One region of the Exiguobacterium sp. FSL W8-0210 genome, then DNA from elsewhere that is predicted to be linked to it. Evidence: a T-box and tRNA genes for the amino acid it is inferred to sense, from the RefSeq annotation. Region 1 holds a T-box; the other holds one or more tRNA genes.

Region 1 (15,564 bases):
AACCAACAACTCGATTTCCAAGAATTCGATACGTTCATCGAAAACTTGACGACTACCTTTCCGGCACTAAACGTTCAATGATTTCCGAAAAAGGGTAACCTAAAGCGAATGAAAACGTTTTACAATGAAGGAAGAATGGGAAAAGAAAACTATCTTTCCTGTCTTCCTTTCGTGTTGCCTAAAAATGAAAACGAAATGAAAACACTTGAGATGGATCATACTAAAGGAGGAATTTGTTTTGAATAGTAATATTACGATTTACGATGTCGCGCGAGAGGCTGCTGTTTCGATGGCGACCGTATCGCGTGTCGTCAACGGAAACCCGAATGTCAAACCATCTACACGAAAGAAGGTCCAAGACGCAATCGAACAGCTTGGTTATCGTCCGAACGCTGTTGCCCGTGGACTGGCAAGTAAAAAAACAACGACGGTCGGTGTCATCGTGCCCGATATCTCGAACATCTTCTTTGCGGATTTAGCACGCGGGATTGAGGACGTCGCGACAATGTATAAATATAACATCATTTTATGTAACTCCGACCAAAACCGGGAAAAAGAGATTCATTTGCTCAATACATTACTCGGAAAACAGGTGGATGGAATCATCTTCATGGGCGGACGTTTGCATGAGGATCTCGTTCGTGAGTTCAAAACATCACCAGTTCCGATCGTTCTTGCTGCGACGTTGAATCAAGATTATGATCTTCCTGCCGTCAACATCGATTATGAGAGTGCTGCGCACGATGCTGTTAAGTCTTTGATCGACCGTGGACATGAACGGATTGGATTCATCACTGGACCGCTCGAACAGCAAATCAATGGTGAAAAGAAATTTGCGGGTTATCGCCGAGCACTCGAAGAAGCAAATCTTCCGTTTAACGAGCAAAATGTCGTCCTTGGAAACTATACGTATGATTCAGGAATGAAGGCGATGAATCAATTGCTTGAACTTGGAGAAGATTGCCCACGCGCGATTTTTGCTGGAACGGATGAGATGGCTCTTGGTGTCATCCATGCCTTACAGGATGCTGGACACCGTGTACCGGAAGACTTCGAAGTCATCGGACACGATAACACACGTCTTGCGACGATGATTCGTCCGAAACTGACGACTGTCGTTCAACCGATGTATGATATCGGAGCAGTCTCGATGCGTCTATTGACGAAAATCTTGAATAAAGAAGAAATTGAAACGAACGATGTCACGTTACCACACCGGATCGAACAACGGGATTCGACACGTCCTTAATCGAAAAAACGTCTCTTCTCTCAAGCAAGCTGCTTGAAAAAAGAGACGTTTTTTTATTTCGCGACGGTAATAAGTTCATCTTGGTGATGGTGGAGTTGGTCATTTTCGACATGGAGTCGAACCGTCGTCTGACCAGGTGCAGTCAATGTCACTTTCCCGCTGTAGGCATCACCCTTTTTTTCTAGAGGAACGTAGTTATGCTTTTCAATGCCCGTTTCAATGACTTCCACTTGTACGTTCGCTTTTAGCGGTTTCCCATCGAGGAAAACATGAAAGGAGACGGGAAGTTCAGCACCAGCTTTCGCTTTTGTTGCGCCCATGTAATGGACAGACAGGCCATCGACGGCTTTGTGATCATGTCCATGCTCGTGCGATGCTTCCTCTTTTTCATGTGAATGATCCATGACGACGAATGAGATCTTATCCATATGATGGAGTCCTTTTTTATCATTGATATGATACAGTCCTTCATACTCACCTTCAGCAAGCTTAGCTTCTGCTTGATAAGAACCCGTTTTTTTCAAGGTTGCCTTGAACTTTTGATGGGCACCGTCTTGTTTTCCGGCTTCCCAAACTTCAAATGTCACGTCCTCAAGATTGACTGGCTTCTTTTGTTCGACAGCTGACGCTTTAAAAACAACTTTATCTTCTTCCATTGTCTTGGCCGGAACATTGACGTTGACCTCGACCGTCGGTTTTCCTGACCCTTGCATGTTATCGTGATCCATTGCCTGTTTTTCAATGCCGCACCCTGCGAGTACGATCCCTGTCGATAGAATAAGACCGGAATAAAGCCATGCCTTTTTCATGATGATTCCCCCAACTATTATTCATTTACTAAGTAAAAATTCCATATTTAGTATAGCAACAAGTTGTGAACTCCGAACGAAATAAATGTGAAGATATAAAGTCGATTAATCAACGGAGTAAGGGGAAGTCGCAGTCAATTGTTTCTTACGCTCATCGCTCACGAACGGCCAAATTAGTCGTTTAACAGTCTCCCAATTTTTTTCTTCGATTTCAGGTCGTCGCGGAATGGCGGGGTAGAGTGGTGTTGGATCATGCCAGTGTGTTGGTGGGGGTGTTTCTTGTCCACTCCAACGTTCTTGCCATGAAGTAGGAATCTCTCCACGAAACGGAGCTTGTCCGGTCATGGCAGCAAAAACTTGACTCCACGCGCGGGGGACGACACGATACCAGTCATAGCCACCGCCTCCTAAAGCAACGATTTTTCCATTCGTATATTTATTTGCTGCAGCGACGGCGATTTGAGGGATCTGCTCATAACTTTTCATCGTTAAGGATAGGTGAGTCAATGGATCAAGCGCGTGTGCATCGGCACCATTTTGCGTAATGATGAGATCCGGTTGGAACAATTCACAGGCTTCAAAGAGTGCCGTCTCATACGCGAGTAAAAACGAATCATCTTCCGTAAAGGCGTCCAGTGGCACGTTCCAGCTAAATCCATATCCTTCTTCAGACCCTCGTTCCGTCACCATTCCCGTTCCTGGAAACAAGTAGCGACCCGTCTCATGGAGAGACAATGTCATGACGTCCTTTCGATTATAAAAGGCCCATTGTACTCCATCGCCATGATGAGCGTCCGTATCGACATAAAGAATTTTACAGTGATATTTTTCAATCATGGCTGCCATGGCGACAGCGGTATCGTTATAGACACAAAAACCAGAGGCACGCCCACGGAATCCGTGATGCAATCCGCCACCGATATGAAAGGTCCGTTTATATTGACCAGATAAGACGAGGTCACATGCTTCGATCGTGCCGCCGACAAGGAGAGAAGCGCCCGAATGCATCCCCTGGAACAAAGGGGTGTCTTCTGTCCCGAGACCATACATCTGTGCCTTGAGAGGCGTTAATGCTCCGGTCCCGGCTGCTTTGACGGCAGCAATATAATCCTGATCATGAACGAGTGACAATTCTTCATCAGTCGCATGACGTGGCGCAATACAAGGAATGTCATCTAATTGATGCATCGCTTCAAGCAAAGAAACCGTTAATTCGAGGCGAATCGGATTGAATGGATGTGTCTCCGAAAACCGATAAGTCGCCTCTTCAGGACTGTACAGATAGGCAAAATCCTTCATCTGCTCACATCCGGTCCAAGTACATCGAATCCTTCTTTGCGCAACTTTTCGATGATCCGAATCGGATTCATCGTCTGGACACGAAACGCAACGATCCGGACATACGGATCGTCTGTTGGATATACGAGTACATTTAAGATATTGATATTCGTTTTGGCAAGCAGTGCGGCAATCTTTGCTAATGTTCCAGCAGTGTTCTCAACACGGATTTCGATTTGAGAACTTGGTTCGAGTGCACCCGTCAATTGAACGAATGTCCGCAACAAATCCGTTTCCGTGACGACACCGACAAGGCGTCGACCGCGGACGATTGGCAGACACGTCAATCGATATTCATAAAACAGCACAGCCGCATCTTCGATAAAATCGAGCGGGTGAGCCGTGACAGGACTTTCAATCATGATGCTTGAGACCGAATACTGTAGGTCTTGCTTTGCCGTATCCGGATGAAAGATGCTACTTGCGCTTTGAATTTCCTTTAGTCCGACAAGACCGACGAGTTCATGGCGGGCATTGACGACAAGAACATGACGAATCTGATGACGTTGCATGAGTTCGACCGCATGCGCGATGGAATTCGTCGGTTGCATCGTGATGCACGTCGTATTCATGATTTGTTCGATTAACATGACGATTCCTCCTCGAGCTCAGTCATACATGAAGCGTCTTCTCAAGCGTAGAGCATCAAAATGAGCGACGACTTCAGGTGAGACGTGCTTTCCGATACGTGCCATCAGGCAGTTGGCAGGATGGGAGGCGATTTCCGGATCGTCGGTCGGGAAGAAGACAAGACCACCATGGTTCATCATCTTCTCCATGATCTTCCGGTAATCCCAGACCGATAGTCCGCTCCCTTTTAGGTCCCAATGCCAATAATATTCAGTCGTTAAAATCAAATAGTGTTCCATAGCGGGATCGAGCATAGAGATTTCAAGCAATTTTTTACCGATCTGTTGTCCGCGGAACCGAGAGGAGACTTCGATCGCTCCGAGTTCCAAGATGTACGGATTGTTTCCTTCGCTCCACGTTTCATAAGGATCAGGGTATAAGTAAGTCACATAACCGATGATTTCCGTTCCTTGACGAGCGACGATGATCCGTCCTTCCTCAAGGTCTGCAATCTCAACGAGTGCTTGATGTTGTTCAGCAGGTGGACGAAAAGCCGTCAACCCTGAATCGAGTGTATACGTTGCTAGTGTTTGACTCGGTACGGGACCTTCGATGTCAACAGGACCGAGTGATGTTTCATGCGTCCGATGATTGAATTGTTTTTCAAACATGTAAGCGTCACCACCTTCCTATTCATTATAGACGAAAGCGCTTGAGCAAAGAGAGGGATTTTTTAACAAATTGACGGCAAATGGATTGAACTGACGGATAACTAGCTTATAATAAAGAGGAAAACATAGAAGGGGAGGAACGAGACATGAAAGTTTTGAAAGCGCTTCCGGGGAAGCATTGGTTAGCAGAGTATGATGAAACGAACACGTACGACTGGAAAGATGCTGAGCAGTACTTTTCATGGGCGACAACGGGGAAAGTCAACATGGCTCATGAAGCAATCGACCGCCACGCAGAAGGCGAGCGGGCGAACAAGGATGCGCTGATCTATTTCGATGGAACGACGGAACAACGATTCACATATGCAGATATGAAACGATTGACGAATAAAGCGGCAAACGTATTAGTCGATGCAGGGGTCAAAACGGGTGACCGTATTTTCATCTTCATGCCACGTTCACCGGAATTGTATTTTGCCTTGCTTGGCGCACTGAAGGTAGGCGCAATCGTCGGTCCGTTATTTGAAGCATTCATGGAACAAGCGGTCCGTGATCGCTTGCTTGATTCTGAAGCGAAGTTACTCGTGACGACGAAGGCATTGCTCCCACGTGTTCCAGTTGGGGAACTGGAATCACTTGAAAAAGTAGTACTTGTCGACGAAGATATCGAAGAATCGGACACATTACTCGATTTCCGCAAAGCGTTCGAGCAAGCATCCGATGTATTCGAACCGGTCTGGTTAGATCGTGAAGACGGATTGATCCTGCACTACACTTCAGGATCGACAGGGAAGCCGAAAGGTGTGCTCCACGTTCAAAATGCGATGATTCAGCACTTGATGACAGGTCGCTGGGTACTTGATCTCCAAGAAGATGATATCTACTGGTGTACGGCTGACCCGGGATGGGTCACAGGAACAAGTTACGGTATCTTCGCACCATTCTTGAATGGCGCGACGAACATCGTCGTCGGTGGACGCTTCAATCCGGATTTCTGGTACAGTGTCATTGAGAAGTACAAGGTAACGGTCTGGTATAGCGCACCAACGGCTTTCCGGATGTTGATGGGAGCGGGAGCTGATGTTGCAAATCATCATGATCTCTCAAGTCTTCGTCATGTATTGTCTGTCGGCGAACCGTTGAATCCAGAAGTCATTCGTTGGGGGAAAGAAGCCTTTGATCAACGGATCCATGATACATGGTGGATGACGGAGACAGGCGCGATGATGATTTGTAACTACAAGTCGATGGACATCAAACCGGGATCGATGGGGAAACCGATTCCAGGAACTCAGGCTGCGATCATTGATGATCAAGGAAATGAGTTACCGCCATTCCGAATGGGGAACCTTGCTTTAAAAACACCATGGCCATCGATGATGCGTCAAATTTGGAACAATCCGCAGAAATATGAATCGTATTTCTTTAAAGGATGGTATGTCTCAGGGGATTCTGCCTATATGGATGACGAAGGTTACTTCTGGTTCCAAGGACGTGTCGATGATGTCATCATGACGGCTGGAGAACGGGTTGGTCCGTTCGAGGTCGAAAGTCGTCTCGTCGAGCACCCAGCTGTCGCAGAAGCCGGTGTCATCGGGAAACCAGATCCAGTCCGCGGTGAAATCATCAAGGCATTCATTGCCTTGCGTGATGGTTACGAGCCGACGGAAGAGCTAAAACAAGAAATCCAAGCATTCGTCAAAGAGGGGCTGGCTGCTCACGCGGCACCGAGAGAAATCGATTTCCGGGATAAATTGCCGAAGACACGAAGTGGTAAAATCATGCGCCGTGTTCTGAAAGCATGGGAGTTGAATCTTGAAACAGGTGATCTGTCGACGATGGAAGATTAAACGTAAAAAGGATGAATCACCGCAACAGGTGATTCATCCTTTTTGTTAGTTTTCAGAAGCAGCATCGTTTTTCTTTTCATCTTGTTTCTTCTGTTGTTCTTGCTGTTTCTTAGCGTCCGCTTCTTTTTTCTTAGCATCAGCTTCCGCTTTCTTTTTTGCCTCTGCTTCCGCTTTCTTTTTTGCCTCTGCTTCGGCTTTTGCTTTTGCCTCTGCTTCGGCTTTTGCATCGGCAGCACGCTTGGCGTCATCGGTTGCTTTTTTCTTAGCATCAGCTTCCGCTTTTTCTTTCGCCTGATCTTGTTCTTTCTGTTGCTCTTCTTTTTTCTGTGCGTCCGCTTCTTTTTTCTTTTCTTCTGCTTCTTTCTTTTTCTTTGCCTCTTCCGCTTTTTTCTTCTTATCTTCTTCTTTGAAGCGACCACTGTTCTTAAAGTCGTTTGCTGTTACAGAAGATGGTTGTGTGAAGCGGGCACCGGATTTGAAGTAACTACTGTTCGCGGCATACGTCGCATTCGCCATTTGTGACCACAGCGTTTGTGTTCGTTGGTAATACGTCGTTGGACCGATGAGCGAGTTGTTCTGATCGTGTCCTGTCCAAACGGCAAGCGTCACACCAGGAGTGGAACCGACAAGGTAAGAGTCTTTGATATCGTTCGTCGTACCTGTCTTACCAGCCCAATCTCCAGGAACGTTCAATCGATCTTTTGCAAACGTTGCTGTACCTTTTGAGAAGACGCCACGCATCATATCAAGCGTCAGGTAAGCTGTTCGTGGTTCATAAATTCGTTTTTTCTTCGGTTTTGCTTTATAGATATCTTTTCCGTCTTTCGTAATTTTCGAAATGACGTATGGTTGCACGAATTCACCATAGTTGGCGAGTGTCGCGTAAGCACCAGCAAGCTCGACCGGTGTAATCTCCATCGTTCCGAGTGCCGCCGAAGGAGCATAACGAATCGCATCCGGTACTTCAACACCCATATCGACGAGTTTTTGAATCGAGTTCGACATGTTCATCTTCTCGTAAATCTTAACGGCAGGTACGTTCAATGAGAGTTCAAGTGCTGTACGAACCGTCACGTTTCCACGATAACGTCCACCTTCGTTCTTGATCGGACGATCACCTGGTTGACGTGGTACGGTCTGGTAGTAGTACTCTTCATCATTGACGGTAGATGCCGGAGTGATCAAACGATTTTCAATCCCGTTCGAGTAGACGAGAATTGGTTTTGCCGTTGACCCGATTTGACGTTTCGCTTGGAATGCTCGGTTAAAATCATCGGCTTTTCCATCAAGGTAACGTCCACCAACGAATCCGAGGATACGCCCCGTCTCATTCTGAACCATGACTGCTGCTGTTTCTTCTGGATCTTGTTTCGAAACGGTTTTTTTCGTTTTTGGATCGACGACTTGTTTGTACTGCATGCCACCAGGGAAGTTCCCATTGTTCTTCGCAGGTTGTTGCATCGATTCATGAATTTTTTTATCTAGCGTCATGTGAACTTTGTATCCACCTTGACGGAGTGCAACCAGTGCTTGATCTTGATAGTTTGCCCGGACTTCTGCCAGTTCAGACGGTTTGACTTCGTCTTCTTTCACACCATCTTGTTTCATCAAGTACTTCGTCATGATCTTCGTCGCTTCACGTTCTGCTAAATCATAGACATACGGATACGTGTCACGCGAACGTTTCGACTGTTTCGCGAAGTCTTTCGTGATGTCGTGTTTGATTGCTTTTTCATATTGTTCTTTTGTAATGTTTTTTGCAACGTACATCCGCTTCAACACGGTCTTCATCCGATTGACACTTGGCGTCAAGTTTTTTTTGACGACACCGCCTTGTAGATAAGGTGTGTAGTAGTAAGGGTTTTTCGGAATACCAGCGAGGAAAGCTGCTTGTGGTAACGTCAGTTTTTTCGCTGATTTCTTGAAGACCCCTTGGGAAGCAGCTTCGATACCAGCGATGTTACGCCCGAGTGAATTTCGTCCGAATGAGACGACATTCAAGTATGCCTGTAAAATTTCATCTTTTGACATCGCATTTTCAAGGCGGAGCGCTAAGAGGATCTCTTTTGCTTTCCGTTCGAATGAAACTTCGTTCGTCAGGATTTGGTTTTTAATTAATTGTTGTGTCAGCGTACTTCCGCCGGTGCGTGACGCTGAATTCGTCAATTCTTGTAAGACTGCTCGTAAAGTCGCTTTTGGAACGACTCCATCATGTTGATAAAAATCTACGTCTTCCGTTGATAGAAGCGCATCAATTAAATAAGGGGAGATGTTCTTGATATCGACCGGCTGACGTTCTTCATCCGTTGAGATGTTCGTCAGCTTTTCGCCACTTCCCCAATAAATTTGACTTGTCACCGCATAACTGTTCACTTCTTGTTTCATCTCAGTCAAAGGTGGGGCTTTCGTATCTTTGACGAGGGAAGCGAAATATCCTCCAGCCGCTCCGACAGAGAAGCTGCCGATGAGAAGGACTGCTATGATGAGGAATAAAATGATGTTCCACGAAACATCGTATGTGATATTCGACCAGTGCCGAACGGCTTTCGTCCGGGGGTGATTCCAAAACTTGAACCAGTTCTCGCGCATAAATGATCTCCTTTGCATCTTAAACTTAGGTGTAAATTAATATTAAATCACAGATAGGCGTATTATACCATAAATCCACCAGTGAAATCGGACTTGACAGCGGATTCGCCTTCGACGTATCATGAAACCATCTTATTTTCATATATTACGATAAACAGTGATCGGAATACAGTAGTAAGTCACTCCCTGTGACAGAGACCTAGTGGTGCTGCGAACTAGGACACAGTGAACTTACGAATTACGCTTCCGGGAGTTTCTTGAGAAATCAAGCGGTCCGTCCCGTTATCGACGAACCAAGTGGTCCTTTTTATGTAAAGGGCAATCAGGGTGGTACCACGGAATCTTCCGTCCCTTCGTCTTAGACGAAGGGGCGGTTTTTTATTGTTAAAAGTGAACTTTAGGAGGAGACACAATGACGTTACTAGAGGATTTAGAATTTCGCGGTTTAATTAACCAAATGACGGATGAAGAAGGATTGAAGACATTACTCGAGACACCAACGACGCTTTACACAGGCTTTGATCCAACAGCTGATTCGTTGCATATCGGACACTTGTTGCCGATCTTAGTCTTAAAACGATTTCAACAAGCAGGTCACCATGTCGTAGGTCTCGTCGGTGGAGCAACGGGAATGATCGGAGACCCGAGTGGTCGCGCAACAGAACGTTCGTTGAATACATCGGATATCGTCGAAGAGTTCGCGAATCGGATTAAGGACCAGTTGTCACGTTTCTTACCACTTGAAGGAGAAAACCCGGTCACGATCGCCAATAACTTGGACTGGACGAAAGATTTGACGATCATCGATTTCTTACGCGATATCGGAAAACACTTCCCAGTCAGTTACATGCTTGCGAAAGATTCTGTTGACTCACGCCTTCAAAACGGGATCTCATTCACTGAGTTCTCATACATGTTACTTCAATCGTTTGACTTCTTGAAACTCTACGAAGACAAAGGATGCCGCCTTCAAGTCGGAGGAAGTGACCAATGGGGGAACATCACAGCAGGGATGGAATTGATTCGTCGTGCGGGTCATGAAGAAAAAGCATTCGGTTTGACGGTACCGCTTGTTACAAAAGCAGACGGTCAAAAATTCGGTAAGACAGCAGGTGGTGCGGTTTGGTTAGACGCTGACAAAACGTCACCGTACGAGTTCTATCAATTTTGGTTCAACGTTGACGATCTTGACGTCATCAAGTTCTTGAAATACTTCACGTTCTTAACGCACGAAGAACTCGACGCGCTCGCAGAAGAAGTCAAGGCAGCACCAGAGAAGCGTGTCGCGCAACGTCGTCTTGCAGAAGAGATGACCGTTCTCGTCCATGGTGAAGAAGGTCTGACACAAGCACAACGTATTACGACGGCACTCTTTAGTGGAGATATTAAATCGTTGCAAGTAGAAGATATCGAAGATGCGTTCAAAGGAATGCCGCGTTTTACACTCGGCGAAGCGACAAACCTCGTCGACGTTCTCGTTGAGGCAAAGATCTGTCCGTCAAAACGTCAAGCACGTGAAGACGTTACGAACGGTGCAATCTACCTAAACGGAGAACGCGAGCAAGACTTAACGAAAGAAATTACGGAAGCTGATGCAATCGGTCGCTTTACGATTGTACGTCGCGGAAAGAAAAAATACTTCGTCATCGAGCATGCTTGATGATATACGAAACGCTCCCTGCACTTAGATGCAGAGAGCGTTTTTTTTAAGCTGTTCGGAATAAACGGAGTGGCAACAAGCGAACGGCAATCGTCGTGGCAATGACAGCTTTGATCGTATCCCATAAGACGAAAGGATAGTTAATCGCAAAAGCATCTTTGAACGATAGATCGAGTACAGCCATTAGACCGAATGTTCCAAGCAGGTAGACTAAACCAAGACCAAAGACGATCATCCCGATGAAGAGGGGAACGAAGCGACGCGTTTTTTCAGCAACAAGACCGATGAAGAATCCAGCAATCGGAAAGGCAATCAAATAACCAACGGTTGGTCCGACGAATGGAGCTAGTCCGCCTTTTCCGCCAAGTACCGGTAGACCAGCTGCTGCGAGTAATAAGAAGATTAAGACAGCGAGTCCACCACGTTTTCCACCGAGAATCGCGCTGACCGTCATGATCGCGAGCATCTGAAGCGTGATTGGAACAGCGCCGACGAGTTGAATTTGTGGCAAAGAGCTGACGGCTGCGATGATGGCAGCACCAAGGGCGATGAAAGTTAAATCTCTTGTTTTCATGAATGAAGTCCTCTTTCCTGTTTGTGTTAACTATGTATATTTAAAGGTTAACACAAACGAATGAATGACGTCACTCTTTTTTTAAGACCAGGTATACATTTTAGTCATAGGCATAAAAAAAGCACCCACCGAAGTGAGTGCTGGAACAATCGATTAACGTGAGTAGTACTCGACGACGAGTTGTTCTTGGATTTGATCGTTCAATTCAGAACGCTCAGGAAGACGGACGAACGTTCCTTCGAGCTTCTCAGCATCGAAAGTAACGAAGTCTTTAGTTGCTGGAGCAACTTCGAGTGCTTCTTTGATAACGACAAAGTTCTTCGATTTTTCGCGAACTGAGATCGTTTGACCTGGTTTCACGCGGAATGATGGGATATCAACGCGTTGTCCATCAACTTGGATGTGACCGTGGTTGACGAGCTGACGAGCAGCGCGACGTGTACGAGCCATACCCATACGGTAAACGACGTTATCAAGACGTGCTTCAAGTAAGAACATGAAGTTCTCACCGTGGATACCAGGCATTTTGCCAGCATCGTTGAAGATACGGTTGAATTGGCGTTCGTTTACTCCGTACATGTGACGAAGTGTTTGCTTCGCTTGAAGTTGAAGACCGTACTCAGACATTTTACGACGGCTGTTACCGTGTTGACCTGGTGCGTAAGGGCGTTTTGCGATTTCTTTTCCTGTTTCAGTAAGTGAGATACCGAGACGACGTGAGAGTTTCCAAGCTGGACCTGTATAGCGAGCCATAATAAGACTCCTCCTTATTGTTCGTTATTATTTGCATAAAAATAATAACGCCATCAAACCCACGTTACGCCCATTTCATGATGTGGCACCCTCGCTTGATAGCAAAGTTACACGATGCCCCTCCGGTTATTCACCGAGTCATGAAATGTGATACGTAAGCGATTTGACCGCTATCGTTATCATTTCTGCACTTTTACAAGTATACGGTGTGGACAATCGACTGTCAATCAGAATTACAGATGACGAAGCAGCGTCGTACAGAATGCTTCTAAACCAGCTTGATCGACTTCATCGAAACGGTTGAATTCTGGGCTGTCGATATCGAGGACGCCGATCGTTTGGCCGTCTTTGACGAGTGGAATGACGATTTCAGAATTCGATGCCGCGTCACATGCGATGTGACCTGGGAATTGATGAACGTCTTCGATGCGTTGTGTCGTCTGTTCTGCTGCGGACGTTCCGCAAACACCACGACCGAATGGAATACGGACGCATGCTGGAAGTCCTTGGAATGGTCCGAGGACGAGTTGGTTTTGCTCCGTATCCGTCAAATAGAAACCGACCCAGTTGATACGGTCAAGGAACTGGTTGAGTAACGCGCTCGCATTCGATAAGTTCGCGACTTGATTGTCTTCTCCCATTAATAAAGCATCCAGTTGTTTTGATAGCATGTCATATTGTTTCGTCCGGTCACCTTCATATGTCTTTGTTTCGAACATAATAAAAATTCCTCCCTTAAAAAGCGTATTTTTTTTAGTTTAACGAGTTTTCGTGTAGCTGACAAACAATTGATTTTTGGAAAAAGGATTCAAAACAGCGGAAGAAATCAGGAAAAGCCTTTGTAAATCTATGCAAAACGGTTGCGCTATACTATTATAAGGATAAGATTATTGCGATTTAGAGAAAATCTAAAGTCGTACGACAGAGTGGAGGTCGTGACAAATGTGGGCATGGGTGATCGGAGTCATCGTCATCGTATTACTCGTCATGCTATTCAGCATGATCAGTCGAAAAAAATACTACACGAAAATCGATGAACTTGATATGCGCAAGCAAGGCATCGTCAGTGCATCGATTCCGAAGGAGTTGCAGGACTTAAAGCAACTACCGATGGCGGGTGAGACGGAGACGAAGTTCAGCTCCTGGCATCAAGCGTGGGAAGAGTTGTTAACGGTCCACGTCGCCCAAATCGATGAGACCCTTTACCGGGCGGAGGAAGCGCTCGATAAATATCGTTTTATCGCCGTCAAGAATGACCTCGAAGTAACGGAACAATTGATTGCGGAACTCGAAGGGTTGATCGATGAGATGCTCGTCGAGATGTCGATGTTCAAAACGAATCAATCGGTTCTAGCCGAACTGAAAGCGCAAGGGGAAGCCGATTCAGGGCAAGTTCGGAAATCATTATTGATTCAAGCGAACTCATTCGGTCCGGCGCTTGCGCGTCTGGAAGAACGAAGTGAACAAATCGATGCGCACTGGAATGAGATGTGTCAGTACGAAGCTTCAGGTGAAGTGACGAAGGCGTATGAGACAAGCTTGTTACTCGAGCAAGAAGTAGCGACGACACGTCACCTTGTCGAGCTCGTACCGAAACAATGGAAGATTCTCGCTCATGAATTGCGTCAACGGATTGATCAGCTCGGAGCGGGTTATAAGGAAATGTCGTTAGATGGGTATCCACTTGAGCCCCTCGGTCTTCAATCTGAGATTAAACGGTTCGAGGAACAACGTTTAAGTCTTGCTGAAAAAATCGAGAGACTTGAAGTCGATGGTTTGGAAGAGGCGATTCAACAGTTATCAGCCGACGTTGATCAAATGTACGATACGTTCCGTCGTGAAGTTGATGCACGTCATCAAGTAAAAAAAGAAAATCAATCCTTGAAACAAAAAGCATTACGGATGCGCGAACGGATTCATCAGTTAGCACAAGAGTTCAGCATTTTACGTGAAAAGTATGAAATCTCAGCAGATCTTGGAATTCACTACGAAACGATCCAACGTGACGAAGAGCTACTATTTGAAGCGGCAAAAGATCTCGATGAGTCGATTGCTGGGAAAATCATTCCGTTCAGTATGCTCGAAGATCAAATGCGCGATGCGATTCGCTTAGAGGAACAGTTGATGATTCAGTACGAACGCTTTACGGTCGAACTTCAAGCGCTTCGAAAAGAAGAGACAGAAGTGCGCGAACGGATCGTCGAATGGCGTCATCAGCTCTCGCAAACACGTCTTCGTCTGAAACGACTTGGATTACCGAACTTACCAACGGAAGTCGAAGAAGCACTACGTAATGCGAATCGTTCGCTACAGACGCTTGAGACACGGCTCGAAGAGTTACCGTTTAATGTCCGATCGATCGTCGCACAAAGTCAAGACGTCCAAGAAACGTTTAAACATGTGCAAGAACGGTTAGATACATTAGTGTTCGAAGTCACGTATGCCGAACGGCTCGTCCAGTATGCGAACCGGTACCGTCGCCACGACAACGAGATACATATGTCGCTGACGATCGCGGAAACGAAGTTCTTAGCGGGAGACTATGAACGAACGATTGTCTTAGCGGAACGTGTCCTAAATGAATACGATCCGGCCGCGATCGAACGTATTAAACGGTCGTGTGCACCAGAAGAAACATTGCACGTTTAAATCAGGATCGACAATTCAGGGTGACCGTCATGGTCACCCTATTTTTGTAAAAAGAGGAGTGAGTGGAATGGGAACACTATACGTAAACGGATTGATTCGAACGATGGCACACGAAGAGGATGTCCATTCAGCGATGTTCGTCGAGAAGACGCGGATCATCGCGATGGGAGAGGAAGGAAAGCTACGCCGCCGTTTCGGTAGACGTATTGATCAAATTCACGACTTGAACGGAAAAGCTGTATATCCAGCCTTTACGGATGCGCATATTCATCTGATCGGTTACGGGGAAGCGATCAATCGTGTCGATGCCTCGCGCTATACGACGCTTGAAGCGTTAGGGCAAGCTTTTCTCAAGGCGGAACCAGTCAATGGGATCCATGTGGCAGAAGGCTATGACGAAACGAAGCTTGATCGTGCACCGACGAAAGCATGGCTCAATCAGTTGTTCCCAGACGCACCTGCCTTGTTGAAACGAACAGACCGGCATACAGCACTTGTCAACGATGTTTTATTCCAACAGCTCGGATATAAAGCGTCGACTGTCATCGAAGGTGGAAAGGTCGGTTTATCGGATAATGGAGAAGCTGACGGATTCTTGTACGATGCGGCGCTTGAACCTTTATATGCGTTACAAGCTGGAAACTTGGAGCGGAATAAAGCGTCCCTTCGGTCAGCGATTAAGAACTTATACCAATATGGCATCATTGCGGCACACACAGAAGACTTGTCGTATCACGGGGATGTCGCGGACATCTTGCAAGCTTATAAGGAAGTGACGCAAGAGACAGGGTTCCATACGCATCTGCTCGTGCATCATCTTGTCATCGATGAGTTCGTACAACAACAACCTAC
Region 2 (15,564 bases), 1.6 Mb from region 1:
ATCAGCCATAATGAAGTCGGAGGTACACTGAATAACGTGCCGATGACGATTGAAAGTAATAACGGCCAGGCGAGCAAGGCGATCAACCCGTGCGATTTTCCGCGGTGTTGACGCAAGTAGGCGCTGTTTCCTTTAAACTTAAAGACAGTATCGAAGTCCGGTGCGTGTGAGCCGACGAGCGCCGTCGTCGTCACGGCAGCAAACATCGTCGTGCTCGCTGCGACGTCAGGGTGTAGCGTCGAGATGGCGGCGAGACAAAGTCCCATGCCGATATGCGTACCAGTATCCAATGCGAATTCGCTCCTTCTATAAAATCGTGATGGTGAATCCATCGAGGTTCTGCCGAGTAATTTTTAATAAATATATCGTATCCAAGAGAAAAGAGGTAACCTTTTGACTGTCGTTCAAGAATATTTCACAAACTTTAATAAAACACAATTTACCACAGAACTGATTGCCTGGTTCCTTCGTGAACAGCGGGATCTCCCGTGGCGAAGAACCAAAAACCCATATCATATCTGGATTAGCGAGATCATGCTTCAACAAACACGCGTCGATACGGTCATCCCGTATTATGAGCGCTTCACGAAACGTTTTCCGACACCGCATGACTTAGCAGAAGCGGATCAAAGTGAAGTCCTGAAGCACTGGGAGGGCTTAGGGTACTATTCCCGTGTCAAGAATCTTCAAATCGCGGTTCAGGAAGTTGTTGAAAAATATGATGGAATCGTTCCGGACGAAAAGGAATTGTTCAGTCAGCTGAAGGGTGTCGGTCCGTATACGACAGGAGCGGTTCTATCGATTGCTTATGGGCAAGCAGAACCAGCTGTAGACGGAAATGTGATGCGCGTCCTCTCGCGTGTACTTGGGATTTATGAAGACATTGCTGCACCGAAGACACGGAAATTGTTTGAGGCGGCGGTACATCAATTGATTGATCCGGCTGACCCGTCCAGCTTCAATCAAGGCTTGATGGAACTCGGCGCGATGGTCTGTACACCGAAGTCTCCGATGTGTGGACTCTGTCCTGTTCAAGACGTTTGTTTTGCATATGATCGAAATGCACAGGAAGAACTACCTGTGAAGACGAAGAAAGGGAAGACGCAAATTATTCCGTATGATGCTCTCGTCTATGAAACGAACGGAAAAATCGCAATTGAACAACGAGCAGAAACGGGCTTGCTCGCAGGTATGTGGCAATACCCACTTCGAGAAGCAGAAGAAGATCGTAATGGAACGCTTGTTGGACACGTTCGACATGTCTTCTCACACCGGATTTGGGAAATTGCTGTCTATCGCGTGACGGAACAGCCGGACCAGACGGTACTGGTTGATCAGGAAACATATGCGACGCATCCGGTATCTGTCGCGCAAATGAAGATTGATCGACTATTAAAGGGGGAGATCTAATGCATACTTTTCGTTTTGAGACACGTGTCGATACATCAAAGGAGCAAGCGTGGGATTTTTTAAGTGACGCCAAGGCCTTAAGTCGATTGACGGTATTTCCACAAGTGAAGACGTCGGGCGATACGCGGACACGAGCGGGAAATACGATTCGTTTACGCGTTGGTGTTCCTCCACTATTTGTCTCGTGGACGTCTTGGATTCCTTTCGTAGAAGAATATGTCTTCGTCGATGTTGGTACAAAAGTGCCGTATCCATTCCGGGCATGGTGCCATGTGCACCGAGTCGAAGAACGTGAATCTGGCGTCTTTTTCGTGGATGAAGTGACGTATGCATCCTTCTTGCCCGCCTTCGTCATTGAAGCATTCATCTTGAAACCGATGTTCAAACAACGAAAAAGTGCGATTTTGAATCACTTTCAAGCCTGAATTCCGTCATTTTTCTGAAAAAACACCCTTTCGTTTTTCATGCGTTCTGAAAATGGGTATAATAAGCACGAGAGTATAACAGAATGGAAGAAAAACGCTTTAGAAAGGAGTAGCACATGAGTCGATTCCCAAAAGAAAGTAGCAAGATTGAGATTCAAAGTTTCAAACATAACGGGAGCTTACACAGAGTTTGGGAAGAAACGCTCGTGCTGAAATCGACGGAAGAAGAATTGATTGGGTTCAATGACCGCATCATGGTCAGTGAATCGGATGGTCGTCAGTGGCGAACACGAGAGCCTGCAATCTGTTACTTTTCAACAGAACTCTGGTTCAATGTCATTTGTATGATTCGGGAGGATGGCATTTACTATTACTGCAATCTTGGATCACCTTCTACGTTCGATGAGAAAGATCGAGCAGTCAAGTACATTGATTACGATTTAGATATCAAAGTGTATCCGGACATGTCCTACATGATCCTCGATGAGGACGAGTATGAGAAGCATCGCCGCGAGATGAATTATCCGAAGGCGATTGATCGTATTTTGAAAGACAATGTCCAAATCCTGATTCAGTGGATTCGCAGTCGGAAGGGTCCATTCAACCCGGCTTTCGTGGATATGTGGTATCGTGAATATGAAACAAGATATCGGAGATGATGGTTCGCCATCGTCTTTTTTTAATTGAAGGAAGTGAAACACGTGGCAACACAAGCAAAACGTAAGAAACAAGGTTCGATCCGCCGCTATATGGCGTTCGTCAAGCCGTATCAAAAACAGATCCTCCTGACGGTCTTCGTCGGGATCATCAAGTTCTCGATCCCACTCGGACTTCCGTTGTTGTATAAGTACATCATCGACAATATCCTAACTGGAAACACGATGCCGATGGCGGAAAAAAGTAAACAATTGGCGTATTTGATTGGAGCGGGTGTCTTCATCTTCTTGATTGTCAAACCGCCGCTCGAATACGTTCGCCAGTACCTCGCGCAATGGTCCGCGTCGAAGATTTTATTTGACGTACGGAATCGATTGTTTGATCATGTTCAGAAATTATCGCTTCGTTTTTATTCGAATACGAAAACTGGAGAAGTCATCTCGCGAATCATCAATGATGTCGAGCAGACGAAAGACTTCGTCGTCACGGGATTAATGAACCTGTGGCTTGATATGATCACGATTTTCATTGCGATCGCAATCATGTGGACGATTGATCCGCAGTTGACGCTCGTCGCGATCATCCCATTACCATTCTATGCTCTCGCCGTTAAGTTCTTTTACGGTCGCTTACGTGGATTGACACGGGAACGTTCGGCAGCACTTGCGGAACTACAAGGTCATTTGACGGAACGGGTCAACGGCATGGCAGTCATTCGTAGTTTTGCACTCGAACCGCACGAGAACAAAGCGTTCAAACATCAAAATGATGGGTTCTTAAAAGCGGCGCTGCGTCAAACGAACTGGAATGCGCGAACGTACGTCGTCGTCTCGACGATTACGGATTTCGCACCGATCCTCATTTTCGGGACAGCGGCGTTCTTCGTCTTGAACGGACAAGTGACACTCGGGACGATGGTTGCGTTCATTGGTTATATCGATCGCCTGTATGCGCCGCTCGGTCGTCTCGTCAACTCCTCAACGACGTTGACGCAGTCGATCGCTTCGATGGACCGGATGTTCGAGTTTTTAGATGAGCCATATGACATCACGGAAAAACCGAATGCACGCGAACCAAAAAATGTCCGCGGAAACGTTCAGTTCGAAAACATCAGTTTCGCTTATGAAGAAGGCGGCGAGCTAGCGATTGATCGGTTGACGCTTGACGTTCAGGCAGGTGAACGGATTGCTTTCGTTGGGATGTCAGGTGGCGGGAAATCAACGCTCGTCAGTTTGATTCCGCGTTTCTATGATGTGTCTGCCGGTCGGATCACGCTTGACGGCGTTGACATTCGTGACTTGAAGTTGCGAGGTCTTCGCGATCAGATCGGGATGGTCATGCAGGAGTCGATTCTCTTCAGTGAGTCGGTCCAAATGAACATCAAGATGGGGAATCCGGAGGCGACGGACGAGGAAGTCATCGCGGCAGCAAAAGCAGCAAATGCCCATGAATTCATCGAACGATTACCAAACGGTTATCATACGCCGGTCGGAGAACGCGGCGTCAAGTTATCGGGTGGTCAAAAACAACGTCTTGCGATTGCACGGGTCTTCTTGAAAAATCCACCGATTCTGATCTTGGATGAAGCGACGAGTGCGCTTGATTTGGAGAGTGAAGCGATGATTCAAGATTCGTTAGCGCGTCTCGCGAAAGGGCGGACGACATTTACTGTCGCGCACCGTTTATCAACGATCACTGATGCCGATAAGATTGTCGTCATCGAAAATGGTCAAATTACGGAAATCGGAACACACGAAGTCCTCATGCAAAAACGGGGTGCGTATTTCGAACTGTATGCCATTCAAAATCTGGAACTCGTCGAATAACACAAAAGCAGCGATCCTCGTGAGGGTCGCTGCTTTTTTAGGAGGAAGACTTAGAGTCGAGCAAAGGCACGATCGACTGCTGCGATCGTCTCTGTGATGTCGGCTTCCGTATGTTCCGTCGTCAAGAACCACGCTTCGTATTTCGAAGGGGCAAGGTTGACGCCTTCTTCTAGCATCAATTTGAAGAAACGTCCGAACATCTCGCTATCTGCACGTTCTGCACCATCATAATCGATAACTGTTTCATCCGTGAAGTAGACCGTCATGGCACCTTTTAGACGGTTGATCGTAATCGTGACGTTATGACGTTTTGCTGCTTCTAGCACACCTTGTTCGAGTAAGGCGCCAAGGTGATCGAGTTGTTCATAGACACCAGGCTGCTCAAGTAATTCAAGACAAGCGATACCCGCAGCCATGGATGCTGGGTTACCTGCCATCGTACCTGCTTGGTAAGCCGGACCGAGTGGCGCGACGTGTTCCATGATTTCTTTGCGACCGCCATAAGCGCCGATTGGTAAACCACCACCGATGATTTTGCCGAGTGCCGTCATATCGGGACGGATATCGAGTAACTCTTGTGCACTGCCGTACGTGAATCGGAAGGCTGTGATGACTTCATCATAGATGACGAGTGCGCCGTGTGCATGCGTGATTTCGTTGACCGCAGCAAGGAATCCAGGTTGCGGTTCGACGATACCGAAGTTTCCGACGATCGGTTCAACGAGTACACAAGCGACTTGATCGCCCCATTGTTCCATGATTTGACGGTACGATTCGATATCATTGAACGGTGTCGTGATGACTTCTTTTGCCGTCGCTTTCGTGACACCAGCTGAATCGGGAGAACCAAGTGTCGCTGGTCCGCTTCCTGCTGCAATCAGCATCAAATCCGAGTGACCGTGGTAACACCCGCTGAACTTCACGACGAGCTCACGACCCGTATACGCACGTGCGACACGAATCGTCGTCATGACAGCTTCGGTTCCCGAGTTCGTAAAGCGTACTTTTTCAAGCGATGGGATCGCTTTTTGTAGTTTATGTGCAAAGTTGATTTCTAGACGGTGTGGTGTGCCGTAAAGAAGACCGTTTTGGGCAGCGTGGGTGATCGCTTCCGTAATGTGAGGGTGACCGTGTCCCGTGATGATCGGACCATAGGCTGCTAAGTAATCGATATAACGATTGCCATCGACATCATAAAAGTAAGCACCTTCTCCGCGTTCCATATAGACAGGTGCGCCGCCACCGACGGCTTTGAATGAACGGGATGGGCTGTTGACGCCACCAACGATACACTCTTGTGCGATTTCATATAACGCCTCTGAAGTAGGACGTGTAGTGTGGGTAGACATGAGGATTCCTCCAATCGATGATTCGTGAAAAATATCACGATATGATTGTATCATGGACGTCAAATCCGGTGCAGAGCCGTTGACGGAATACCTATTTGTAGGTAGACTAATTATAAAGATTACAATCTGATAATCAATGAAAGATAGAAATGAGGGGATGGACGTGGCTAACGAAATGCTGGATGACGCCGTGAAGTCACTTCGGGAATCAGGCGTTCGAATGACACCACAACGTCACGCGATTTTGGAATATTTAACGACGGGACACACGCATCCGACAGCGGATGAGATTTATCGTGCACTCGAACATCGTTTTCCAAACATGAGTGTGGCGACTGTATATAATAACTTACGCGTGTTTCGAGAAAAAGGAATCGTTGAGGAAATGAATTACGGAGACGCTTCAAGTCGCTTCGACTTCGTTACGACACGCCATTACCACATGATCTGTGAAAATTGCGGAAAGATCGTTGACTTCAATTATCCTGTGCTCGATGATGTCGAAACGGTTGCGGCGCATTTAACAGGCTTTAAAGTCGATCGTCACCGATTAGAAGTGTACGGAACTTGCCCGGACTGTCAATCGAATGTCCAATAAAAAAACGAGCTGCCTTAGCGGGGAGCTCGTTTATTGTGTTTATTATATTTTTCATCGAATTCTTTTCCTTCAAGAGATGGATCCATCGTCAATGGTTCATCGCAATGCATACATAAGTCGACTCGACCAAGGACCTTTGTTTCTTTTCCACAGTTCGGACAAGTGACGACAGCTGCCTTCGTTGATGTCAGACCAATCAAGAAATAGAGTGCCGTACTGGCGAGAACCATGACGAAACCGAGAAGCATGAGTAAGACCATGATGATTTCAAATTGTTTGAGCAATAGACCGACATACATGACGAGCATCCCACCGAAGACGAGAAACATAGCTAAGTTTCGCGCGCGGTTTATTTTATTTTTACGTTGTTTTTTCAAGTGAATTCCCCCTGTTGTCAGTCTAGCATAAGAAGTGGGATTGCCTGAAGAAGGAAAGCTTGTTTTTTTGTCGAAAATGGTAACGACGAGTTCGTATAGAAGGGTGAGAAGTACATGGAACAAGCAACACGAACGATTTATTCGGAGTACGCGGCTTATCGTGAAACACAAGGGATCATTGCTGTTGAGAAACGGCAACCACGGGATTCCCTGACGGATCAATTTGATACACTTCTTGTCGTCATCACGAGAGACCCAGAAGTCGAGTGGACGATCAAACATTATCGACTGAATACACTAAAGGTATCATTACACCTCGTACATGAAGATGTCTTATCACGCTGGATTTTGTTAAATGCCAATCGACGTGCGATTCACTGGATTGCGGAAGGAACGATCGTGTTTGAACGAAATGATTACTTAGTTGATTTAAAACGGCAGCTATTAAACTTTCCTGAGGAGGAAAGATGTTTACAGATGACGATTTCGTTCGCTAAACTTTTGCGTCGTTTCCAAGACGGAAGGAACTTGTTCAGTCGCGGACATCATTATGATGCCTATACACACGTCCATCACGCATTACATCATCTCGCGCGATTATCTGTTCTGGAAAAAGGAAAACATCCCGAGACAGTCGTCTGGGAACAAGCGCGACTCGATGATCCGGATGTCTATAAACTATATGAACAATTATTGATGAGTGAAGAGACATTAGATCAACGTATTCACCTCGCCTTGATTGGACTTGAGCATCTTCTGCAGTCGAAGGTCTTATCGGGAGGACGCTATTTATTTGAAATCATGCGTGAGCGGACAAGTCCTTGGACGATGTATGAATTGATGGAAGAAGAGCGACTGCAAGAAGTCAAAGTAGATTTAAGTAGTCTGATTGATTTCTTCATGCGAAAAGGTCTGATCAGGATTTCGTATCAAACAACTAAAGGAGCAGGGGTCGAACTCGTAACGTATGAGCCGGTCGTATGACGATCGGCTTTATTTTTTTCTATATGTTGTTTTGGCTATATATAGAAGGAAAAAGTTTTCAAAAGTTTTTTAGAAAAACTATTGACGGTATTATACCGAGATAGTATATTAATACATGTCGACAGGGCAACACGCACTGGACGGTGACGAGAAAGAAAAAAGATTTCAAAAAGGGATTGACGCTTAAGTTATTCCGTGATATCTTATTAAAGTCGCTGAAAACGACACGACGAACTTTGAAAATTGAACGATGAGGCAAAAATCGTATTCTACGGAATACAAAAACGAATGAAGCGCAAGCTTCGTCAATCGTGACTTCGGTCACACAACGAGCAAGTCAAACACTTCATGGAGAGTTTGATCCTGGCTCAGGACGAACGCTGGCGGCGTGCCTAATACATGCAAGTCGAGCGCAGGAAACTGACGGAACTCTTCGGAGGGAAGGCAGTGGAATGAGCGGCGGACGGGTGAGTAACACGTAAGGAACCTGCCTCAAGGATTGGGATAACTCCGAGAAATCGGAGCTAATACCGGATAGTTCATCGGACCGCATGGTCCGCTGATGAAAGGCGCTTCGGCGTCACCTTGAGATGGCCTTGCGGTGCATTAGCTAGTTGGTGGGGTAACGGCCCACCAAGGCGACGATGCATAGCCGACCTGAGAGGGTGATCGGCCACACTGGGACTGAGACACGGCCCAGACTCCTACGGGAGGCAGCAGTAGGGAATCTTCCACAATGGACGAAAGTCTGATGGAGCAACGCCGCGTGAGTGATGAAGGTTTTCGGATCGTAAAACTCTGTTGTAAGGGAAGAACACGTACGAGAGGGAATGCTCGTACCTTGACGGTACCTTACGAGAAAGCCACGGCTAACTACGTGCCAGCAGCCGCGGTAATACGTAGGTGGCAAGCGTTGTCCGGAATTATTGGGCGTAAAGCGCGCGCAGGCGGCCTTTTAAGTCTGATGTGAAAGCCCCCGGCTCAACCGGGGAGGGCCATTGGAAACTGGAAGGCTTGAGTACAGAAGAGAAGAGTGGAATTCCACGTGTAGCGGTGAAATGCGTAGAGATGTGGAGGAACACCAGTGGCGAAGGCGACTCTTTGGTCTGTAACTGACGCTGAGGCGCGAAAGCGTGGGGAGCAAACAGGATTAGATACCCTGGTAGTCCACGCCGTAAACGATGAGTGCTAGGTGTTGGGGGGTTTCCGCCCCTCAGTGCTGAAGCTAACGCATTAAGCACTCCGCCTGGGGAGTACGGCCGCAAGGCTGAAACTCAAAGGAATTGACGGGGACCCGCACAAGCGGTGGAGCATGTGGTTTAATTCGAAGCAACGCGAAGAACCTTACCAACTCTTGACATCCCATTGACCGCTTGAGAGATCAAGTTTTCCCTTCGGGGACAATGGTGACAGGTGGTGCATGGTTGTCGTCAGCTCGTGTCGTGAGATGTTGGGTTAAGTCCCGCAACGAGCGCAACCCCTATCCTTAGTTGCCAGCATTCAGTTGGGCACTCTAGGGAGACTGCCGGTGACAAACCGGAGGAAGGTGGGGATGACGTCAAATCATCATGCCCCTTATGAGTTGGGCTACACACGTGCTACAATGGACGGTACAAAGGGCAGCGAGACCGCGAGGTGGAGCCAATCCCATAAAGCCGTTCCCAGTTCGGATTGCAGGCTGCAACTCGCCTGCATGAAGTCGGAATCGCTAGTAATCGCAGGTCAGCATACTGCGGTGAATACGTTCCCGGGTCTTGTACACACCGCCCGTCACACCACGAGAGTTTGCAACACCCGAAGCCGGTGAGGTAACCGTAAGGAGCCAGCCGTCGAAGGTGGGGTAGATGATTGGGGTGAAGTCGTAACAAGGTAGCCGTATCGGAAGGTGCGGCTGGATCACCTCCTTTCTAAGGAAAACGTCCCTTACGGGACATGCCCATCGTTCAGTTTTGAGAGCTCGTCTCTCAGTCTCGTAAGAGACACTCGCACCTTGAAAACTGAAGACATCAACAAGACATCAAACTTTTAATTAACCATGTCATTTAAGACGTGTGTTCTTAGAATACCAACGCTAGATCAAGGTATGAAGGGCGTACGGTGGATGCCTTGGCACTAGGAGCCGATGAAGGACGCGACGAACAGCGATATGCTTCGGGGAGCAGTAAGTATGCTTTGATCCGAAGATTTCCGAATGGGGGAACCCACCATCCGTAATGGGATGGGACATGTTACGTGAATACATAGCGTAGCGTGAGGCAGACCCGGGGAACTGAAACATCTAAGTACCCGGAGGAAGAGAAAGCAAATGCGATTCCCTGAGTAGCGGCGAGCGAAACGGGAACAGCCCAAACCGGAGAGCATGCTCTTCGGGGTTGTAGGACACTCTATACGGAGTCAAAAAGGAAGACAGTAGGTGAAGGACCTGGAAAGGTCGGCCGAAGAAGGTGACAGCCCTGTAGCTGAAACTGTTTTCCCTCCAGAGTGGATCCTGAGTACGGCGGGACACGTGAAACCCCGTCGGAATCCGGGAGGACCATCTCCCAAGGCTAAATACTCCCTAGTGACCGATAGTGAACCAGTACCGTGAGGGAAAGGTGAAAAGCACCCCGGAAGGGGAGTGAAATAGATCCTGAAACCGTATGCCTACAAGTAGTCAGAGCCCGTTAACGGGTGATGGCGTGCCTTTTGTAGAATGAACCGGCGAGTTACGATAACGCGCGAGGTTAAGCCGATGAGGCGGAGCCGTAGCGAAAGCGAGTCTGAACAGGGCGTTCAGTGCGTTGTCGTAGACCCGAAACCAGGTGATCTACCCATGTCCAGGATGAAGGTCAGGTAACACTGACTGGAGGTCCGAACCCACGCACGTTGAAAAGTGCGGGGATGAGGTGTGGGTAGCGGTGAAATGCCAATCGAACCTGGAGATAGCTGGTTCTCCCCGAAATAGCTTTAGGGCTAGCCTCGAGGTTGAGAGTTCTGGAGGTAGAGCACTGATTGGACTAGGGGCCCCCACAGGGTTACCGAATTCAGTTAAACTCCGAATGCCAGCAACTTATACTCGGGAGTCAGACTGCGAGTGATAAGATCCGTAGTCAAGAGGGAAACAGCCCAGACCGCCAGCTAAGGTCCCAAAGTGTATGTTAAGTGGAAAAGGATGTGGCGCTGCCTAGACAGCTAGGATGTTGGCTTAGAAGCAGCCACCATTCAAAGAGTGCGTAATAGCTCACTAGTCGAGTGGCGCCGCGCCGAAAATGTAACGGGGCTAAACATACCACCGAAGCTGCGGATTCCGTAAGGAATGGTAGGGGAGCGTTCCAAACCGCTGTGAAGCTGTACCGGAAGGAGCAGTGGAGCGTTTGGAAGTGAGAATGCCGGTGTGAGTAGCGAAAAGAGGGGTGAGAATCCCCTCCGTCGAAAGCCCAAGGTTTCCTGAGGAAGGCTCGTCCGCTCAGGGTTAGTCTGGACCTAAGCCGAGGCCGAAAGGCGTAGGCGATGGATAACAGGTTGATATTCCTGTACCGCCGATCCACCGTTTGAACAATGGGGGGACGCAGGAGGATAGTGACGCATGCGGATGGAAGTGCATGTGCAAGTTTCAAGACCGTCTGATTGGCAAATCCGTCAGGCACCAAAGTCAAGGAACGACGCGGAGTCCCGTAGGGACGTAGGTCACGATTTCACACTGCCAAGAAAAGCCTCTAGTGAGGGGGAAGGCGCCAGTACCGTAAACCGACACAGGTAGGCGAGATGAGAATTCTAAGACGCGCGGGATAACTCTCGTTAAGGAACTCGGCAAAATGGTCCCGTAACTTCGGGAGAAGGGACGCTCTACATGAGTAGAGCCGCAGTGAATAGGCCCAAACGACTGTTTAGCAAAAACACAGGTCTCTGCTAAATCGCAAGATGACGTATAGGGGCTGACGCCTGCCCGGTGCTGGAAGGTTAAGGGGATGGGTTAGCGCAAGCGAAGCTTTGAACCGAAGCCCCAGTAAACGGCGGCCGTAACTATAACGGTCCTAAGGTAGCGAAATTCCTTGTCGGGTAAGTTCCGACCCGCACGAAAGGCGTAACGATTTGGGCACTGTCTCAACGAGAGACCCGGTGAAATCATAGTACCTGTGAAGATGCAGGTTACCCGCGACAGGACGGAAAGACCCCATGGAGCTTTACTACAGCCTGATATTGAGGCTTTGTGCATGATGTACAGGATAGGCGGGAGACGTCGAGCCCGGAGCGCCAGCTTCGGAGGAGTCACCCTTGGGATACCGCCCTTCATGCATAGAGTCTCTAACTCGCAGCCGTGATCCGGCTGGAGGACCGTGTCAGGCGGGTAGTTTGACTGGGGCGGTCGCCTCCTAAACAGTAACGGAGGCGCCCAAAGGTTCCCTCAGAATGGTTGGAAATCATTCGTAGAGCGCAAAGGCAGAAGGGAGCTTGACTGCGAGACCTACAAGTCGAGCAGGGACGAAAGTCGGGCTTAGTGATCCGGTGGTTCCGCATGGAAGGGCCATCGCTCAACGGATAAAAGCTACCCTGGGGATAACAGGCTGATCTCCCCCAAGAGTCCACATCGACGGGGAGGTTTGGCACCTCGATGTCGGCTCATCGCATCCTGGGGCTGGAGTAGGTCCCAAGGGTTGGGCTGTTCGCCCATTAAAGCGGTACGCGAGCTGGGTTCAGAACGTCGTGAGACAGTTCGGTCCCTATCCGTCGTGGGCGCAGGAAATTTGAGGAGAGCTGTCCTTAGTACGAGAGGACCGGGATGGACGCACCGCTGGTGTACCAGTTGTTCCGCCAGGAGCATCGCTGGGTAGCTACGTGCGGACGGGATAAATGCTGAAAGCATCTAAGCATGAAGCCCCCTCCAAGATGAGATTTCCCTTTGAGTAATCAAGAAAGACCCCTCAGAGACGATGAGGTAGATAGGTCACGGGTGGAAGCATGGCGACATGTGGAGCTGAGTGATACTAATCGGTCGAGGCCTTGTTCTAGCAGATGCATTGTTGATGACTTCAGTTTTGAAGGCGCGAGCCTTTCAAAAAAACGAAAAAAAGTCTTGACGTTATGCGAACATAATGTTAAGATAATAAATGTCTGGTGGCGATAGCCAAGTGGTCACACCCGTTCCCATGCCGAACACGGAAGTTAAGCACTTGAACGCCGAAAGTAGTTGGGGGCTTCCCCCTGTGAGGATAGGACGCTGCCAGGCGATCGTTCCGCAATAGCTCAGCGGTAGAGCAACCGGCTGTTAACCGGTAGGTCGTAGGTTCAAATCCTACTTGCGGAGCCATTTATTACTTCTTCACCACGTACAATGGAGAGCTGTCCGAGTGGCCGAAGGAGCACGATTGGAAATCGTGTAGGCGTCAAAAGCGTCTCAAGGGTTCGAATCCCTTGCTCTCCGCCATCATCACTTTCAATTCATAATGGCCCGTTGGTCAAGCGGTTAAGACACCGCCCTTTCACGGCGGTAACACGGGTTCGAATCCCGTACGGGTCACCATTTATAGCGTCGCGGGGTGGAGCAGTCTGGTAGCTCGTTGGGCTCATAACCCAAAGGTCGTCGGTTCAAATCCGGCCCCCGCAATTACATACGGTCCTGTGGTGTAGCGGTTAACATGCCTGCCTGTCACGCAGGAGATCGCGGGTTCGAATCCCGTCAGGACCGCCATTGTTAAGGCTTTGTAGCTCAGTTGGTAGAGCAAAGGACTGAAAATCCTTGTGTCGGCGGTTCGATTCCGTCCAAAGCCACCATCTTTATTAACAACATGATTTTCCCATTTGTGGGGGGGTAGCGAAGTGGCTAAACGCGGCGGACTGTAAATCCGCTCCCTCGGGTTCGGCGGTTCGAATCCGCCCCCCCCCACCACCATAGGGGCATAGTTTAGCGGTAGAACTACGGTCTCCAAAACCGTCAGCGCGGGTTCGATTCCTGCTGCCCCTGTTTACCATGGCGATTGTGGCGAAGTGGTTAACGCACCGGATTGTGATTCCGGCATTCGTGGGTTCAATTCCCATCAGTCGCCCTCTTATTATTGGGCTGTAGCCAAGTGGTAAGGCACTGGATTTTGATTCCAGCACGCGAAGGTTCGATCCCTTCCAGCCCAGCTTTTCAAGCGGAAGTAGTTCAGTGGTAGAATACGACCTTGCCAAGGTCGGGGTCGCGGGTTCGAATCCCGTCTTCCGCTCCAATGAGTGGCGCCATAGCCAAGTGGTAAGGCAGAGGACTGCAACTCCTTTATCGTCAGTTCGATTCTGACTGGCGCCTCCAACTATTTCTCAATTAAATAGTTTTGCAAGAGATTGTGCCGGTGTGGCGGAACTGGTAGACGCGCACGACTCAAAATCGTGTTCCTTTGGAGTGTCGGTTCGATTCCGACCACCGGTATCTTGCGGGTGTAGTTTAATGGTAAAACCTCAGCCTTCCAAGCTGATGACGAGGGTTCGATTCCCTTCACCCGCTTTATACTTTTTACACAATCTGATGTTTCACCTGATCATGCGGGTGTAGTTTAATGGTAAAACCTCAGCCTTCCAAGCTGATGACGAGGGTTCGATTCCCTTCACCCGCTTTATACTTTTTACACAATCTGATGTTTCACCTGATCATGCGGGTGTAGTTTAATGGTAAAACCTCAGCCTTCCAAGCTGATGACGAGGGTTCGATTCCCTTCACCCGCTTACCAAAAAAGAGCAATGTGTCGTTTTCGCTGACACCTTGCTCTTTTTGTTTAGGAACGGGATTTTAACGAGGAAAGGAGTAGATCGTGATGGATGGTATGCAATTGAAATTGGCTTTACAAGAGTACGCAGCAGAAATTGGGATCGATGAATTGAAGGTGACGACGGCTGATCCATTTCTTGTCTTAAAACGTCGCCTGCAAGCGCAACAAGAAAAAGGATTCGCTTCTGGTTTTGAAGAGCCCGATCTCGACCTTCGAACGACACCGTCTCTACTCGTTGAAGATGCCGCTTCGATCATTGCCATTGCGGTCGCGTATCCAAGTACTCTCAAAAATGCACCTCGTGGCAAGGAAGGGGAGCGACGGGGAATCTTTTGTCGATCGTCCTGGGGACTGGATTATCACCAGGCGTTGCGACAACGCTTGACGTTACTTGAAGAAAAAATTCAAGAATTGAGTCCAGGTGCAAGGACACGCTCGATGGTCGATACAGGAGAACTCGTCGATCGTGCAGTAGCAGAACGAGCAGGTATCGGATTCAGTGGGAAAAACTGCTCGATCATCAGTGAGGAGCACGGATCCTATCTCTATCTTGGTGAACTGATTACAGATATCGTCCTACCGCCGGATCAGCCAGTCGAAGAATTGTGTGGGACATGCAATAAGTGCATCGACGCTTGTCCGACGGATGCGCTTGTTGAACCTGGCGTCATCGACGCTAAACGGTGCATCTCGTTTTTGACGCAGACGAAAACGTTACTACCAGAACCATTCCGAATGGCGCTTGGGAACCGTCTATACGGTTGTGATACGTGTCAGCAAGTATGTCCGTATAACCGGAAGAAGAATGCGACACATCATGCTGAACTGCAGCCGGATCCAGAACAAGTCAAACCGCTCTTAGTTCCACTCTTATCCATGAGTAATCGTGAGTTCAAGAGCCGGTTCGGTACGTTATCTGGCGCATGGCGTGGAAAGAAGCCGATTCAGCGTAATGCGATTTGTGCGCTCGTCCATTATCGAGACAAGAGTGCGATTGATGCGCTACGATTGATGATAGAAACGGATGCCCGGGAAGACATGCGGGCACTGGCACTCTGGGCAGTTGGTCGAATTGGTGGAATTGAAGAAAAGTCATATATCGAATCACGTCTTTTAGCCGATATTGCAGTGGATGTGCAAACCGAAGGACAACGGTTACTTGAGGAGTGGGGGGAAGCAGATGCCATTTCAACAGCTCACTTATGAGTTTGGTACA

The links. The T-box of region 1 lies ahead of tyrS (tyrosine--tRNA ligase). A T-box ahead of a tRNA ligase gene usually reads a tRNA of that ligase, here a tRNA-Tyr.
Region 2: it has a tRNA-Tyr gene. The T-box ahead of tyrS (tyrosine--tRNA ligase) is inferred to sense a tRNA for this amino acid. The anticodon was not compared.

What each region holds. Positions count from the first base shown of each region.
Region 1 is NZ_JBBOUK010000001.1:2,276,548-2,292,111, reverse strand. Features, by position in the region: gene MKY22_RS12000 (bifunctional 3-deoxy-7-phosphoheptulonate synthase/chorismate mutase) at 1-81, shown strand, start outside; gene ccpA (catabolite control protein A) at 239-1,249, shown strand; gene MKY22_RS11990 (FixH family protein) at 1,303-2,058, opposite strand; gene MKY22_RS11985 (acetoin utilization protein AcuC) at 2,164-3,357, opposite strand; gene MKY22_RS11980 (acetoin utilization AcuB family protein) at 3,354-3,986, opposite strand; gene MKY22_RS11975 (GNAT family N-acetyltransferase) at 4,005-4,637, opposite strand; gene acsA (acetate--CoA ligase) at 4,784-6,487, shown strand; gene MKY22_RS11965 (transglycosylase domain-containing protein) at 6,533-9,076, opposite strand; T-box leader at 9,225-9,432, shown strand; gene tyrS (tyrosine--tRNA ligase) at 9,489-10,736, shown strand; gene MKY22_RS11955 (biotin transporter BioY) at 10,783-11,310, opposite strand; gene rpsD (30S ribosomal protein S4) at 11,464-12,063, opposite strand; gene MKY22_RS11945 (GAF domain-containing protein) at 12,297-12,782, opposite strand; gene ezrA (septation ring formation regulator EzrA) at 13,006-14,712, shown strand; gene MKY22_RS11935 (amidohydrolase) at 14,780-15,564, shown strand, end outside.
Region 2 is NZ_JBBOUK010000001.1:697,979-713,542, forward strand. Features, by position in the region: gene MKY22_RS03620 (metal-dependent hydrolase) at 1-290, opposite strand, end outside; gene mutY (A/G-specific adenine glycosylase) at 394-1,410, shown strand; gene MKY22_RS03630 (SRPBCC family protein) at 1,410-1,835, shown strand; gene ntdP (nucleoside tri-diphosphate phosphatase) at 1,952-2,494, shown strand; gene MKY22_RS03640 (ABC transporter ATP-binding protein) at 2,585-4,318, shown strand; gene MKY22_RS03645 (glutamate-1-semialdehyde 2,1-aminomutase) at 4,369-5,667, opposite strand; gene perR (peroxide-responsive transcriptional repressor PerR) at 5,843-6,265, shown strand; gene MKY22_RS03655 (DUF2614 family zinc ribbon-containing protein) at 6,280-6,642, opposite strand; gene MKY22_RS03660 (nucleotidyltransferase-like protein) at 6,757-7,626, shown strand; rRNA gene MKY22_RS03665 (16S ribosomal RNA) at 7,972-9,533, shown strand; rRNA gene MKY22_RS03670 (23S ribosomal RNA) at 9,701-12,614, shown strand; rRNA gene rrf (5S ribosomal RNA) at 12,717-12,832, shown strand; tRNA gene MKY22_RS03680 (tRNA-Asn) at 12,839-12,913, shown strand; tRNA gene MKY22_RS03685 (tRNA-Ser) at 12,940-13,030, shown strand; tRNA gene MKY22_RS03690 (tRNA-Glu) at 13,052-13,126, shown strand; tRNA gene MKY22_RS03695 (tRNA-Met) at 13,137-13,210, shown strand; tRNA gene MKY22_RS03700 (tRNA-Asp) at 13,219-13,294, shown strand; tRNA gene MKY22_RS03705 (tRNA-Phe) at 13,302-13,377, shown strand; tRNA gene MKY22_RS03710 (tRNA-Tyr) at 13,409-13,492, shown strand; tRNA gene MKY22_RS03715 (tRNA-Trp) at 13,497-13,567, shown strand; tRNA gene MKY22_RS03720 (tRNA-His) at 13,577-13,649, shown strand; tRNA gene MKY22_RS03725 (tRNA-Gln) at 13,660-13,731, shown strand; tRNA gene MKY22_RS03730 (tRNA-Gly) at 13,740-13,814, shown strand; tRNA gene MKY22_RS03735 (tRNA-Cys) at 13,821-13,894, shown strand; tRNA gene MKY22_RS03740 (tRNA-Leu) at 13,931-14,011, shown strand; tRNA gene MKY22_RS03745 (tRNA-Gly) at 14,016-14,086, shown strand; tRNA gene MKY22_RS03750 (tRNA-Gly) at 14,125-14,195, shown strand; tRNA gene MKY22_RS03755 (tRNA-Gly) at 14,234-14,304, shown strand; gene queG (tRNA epoxyqueuosine(34) reductase QueG) at 14,394-15,554, shown strand; gene MKY22_RS03765 (methylated-DNA--[protein]-cysteine S-methyltransferase) at 15,529-15,564, shown strand, end outside.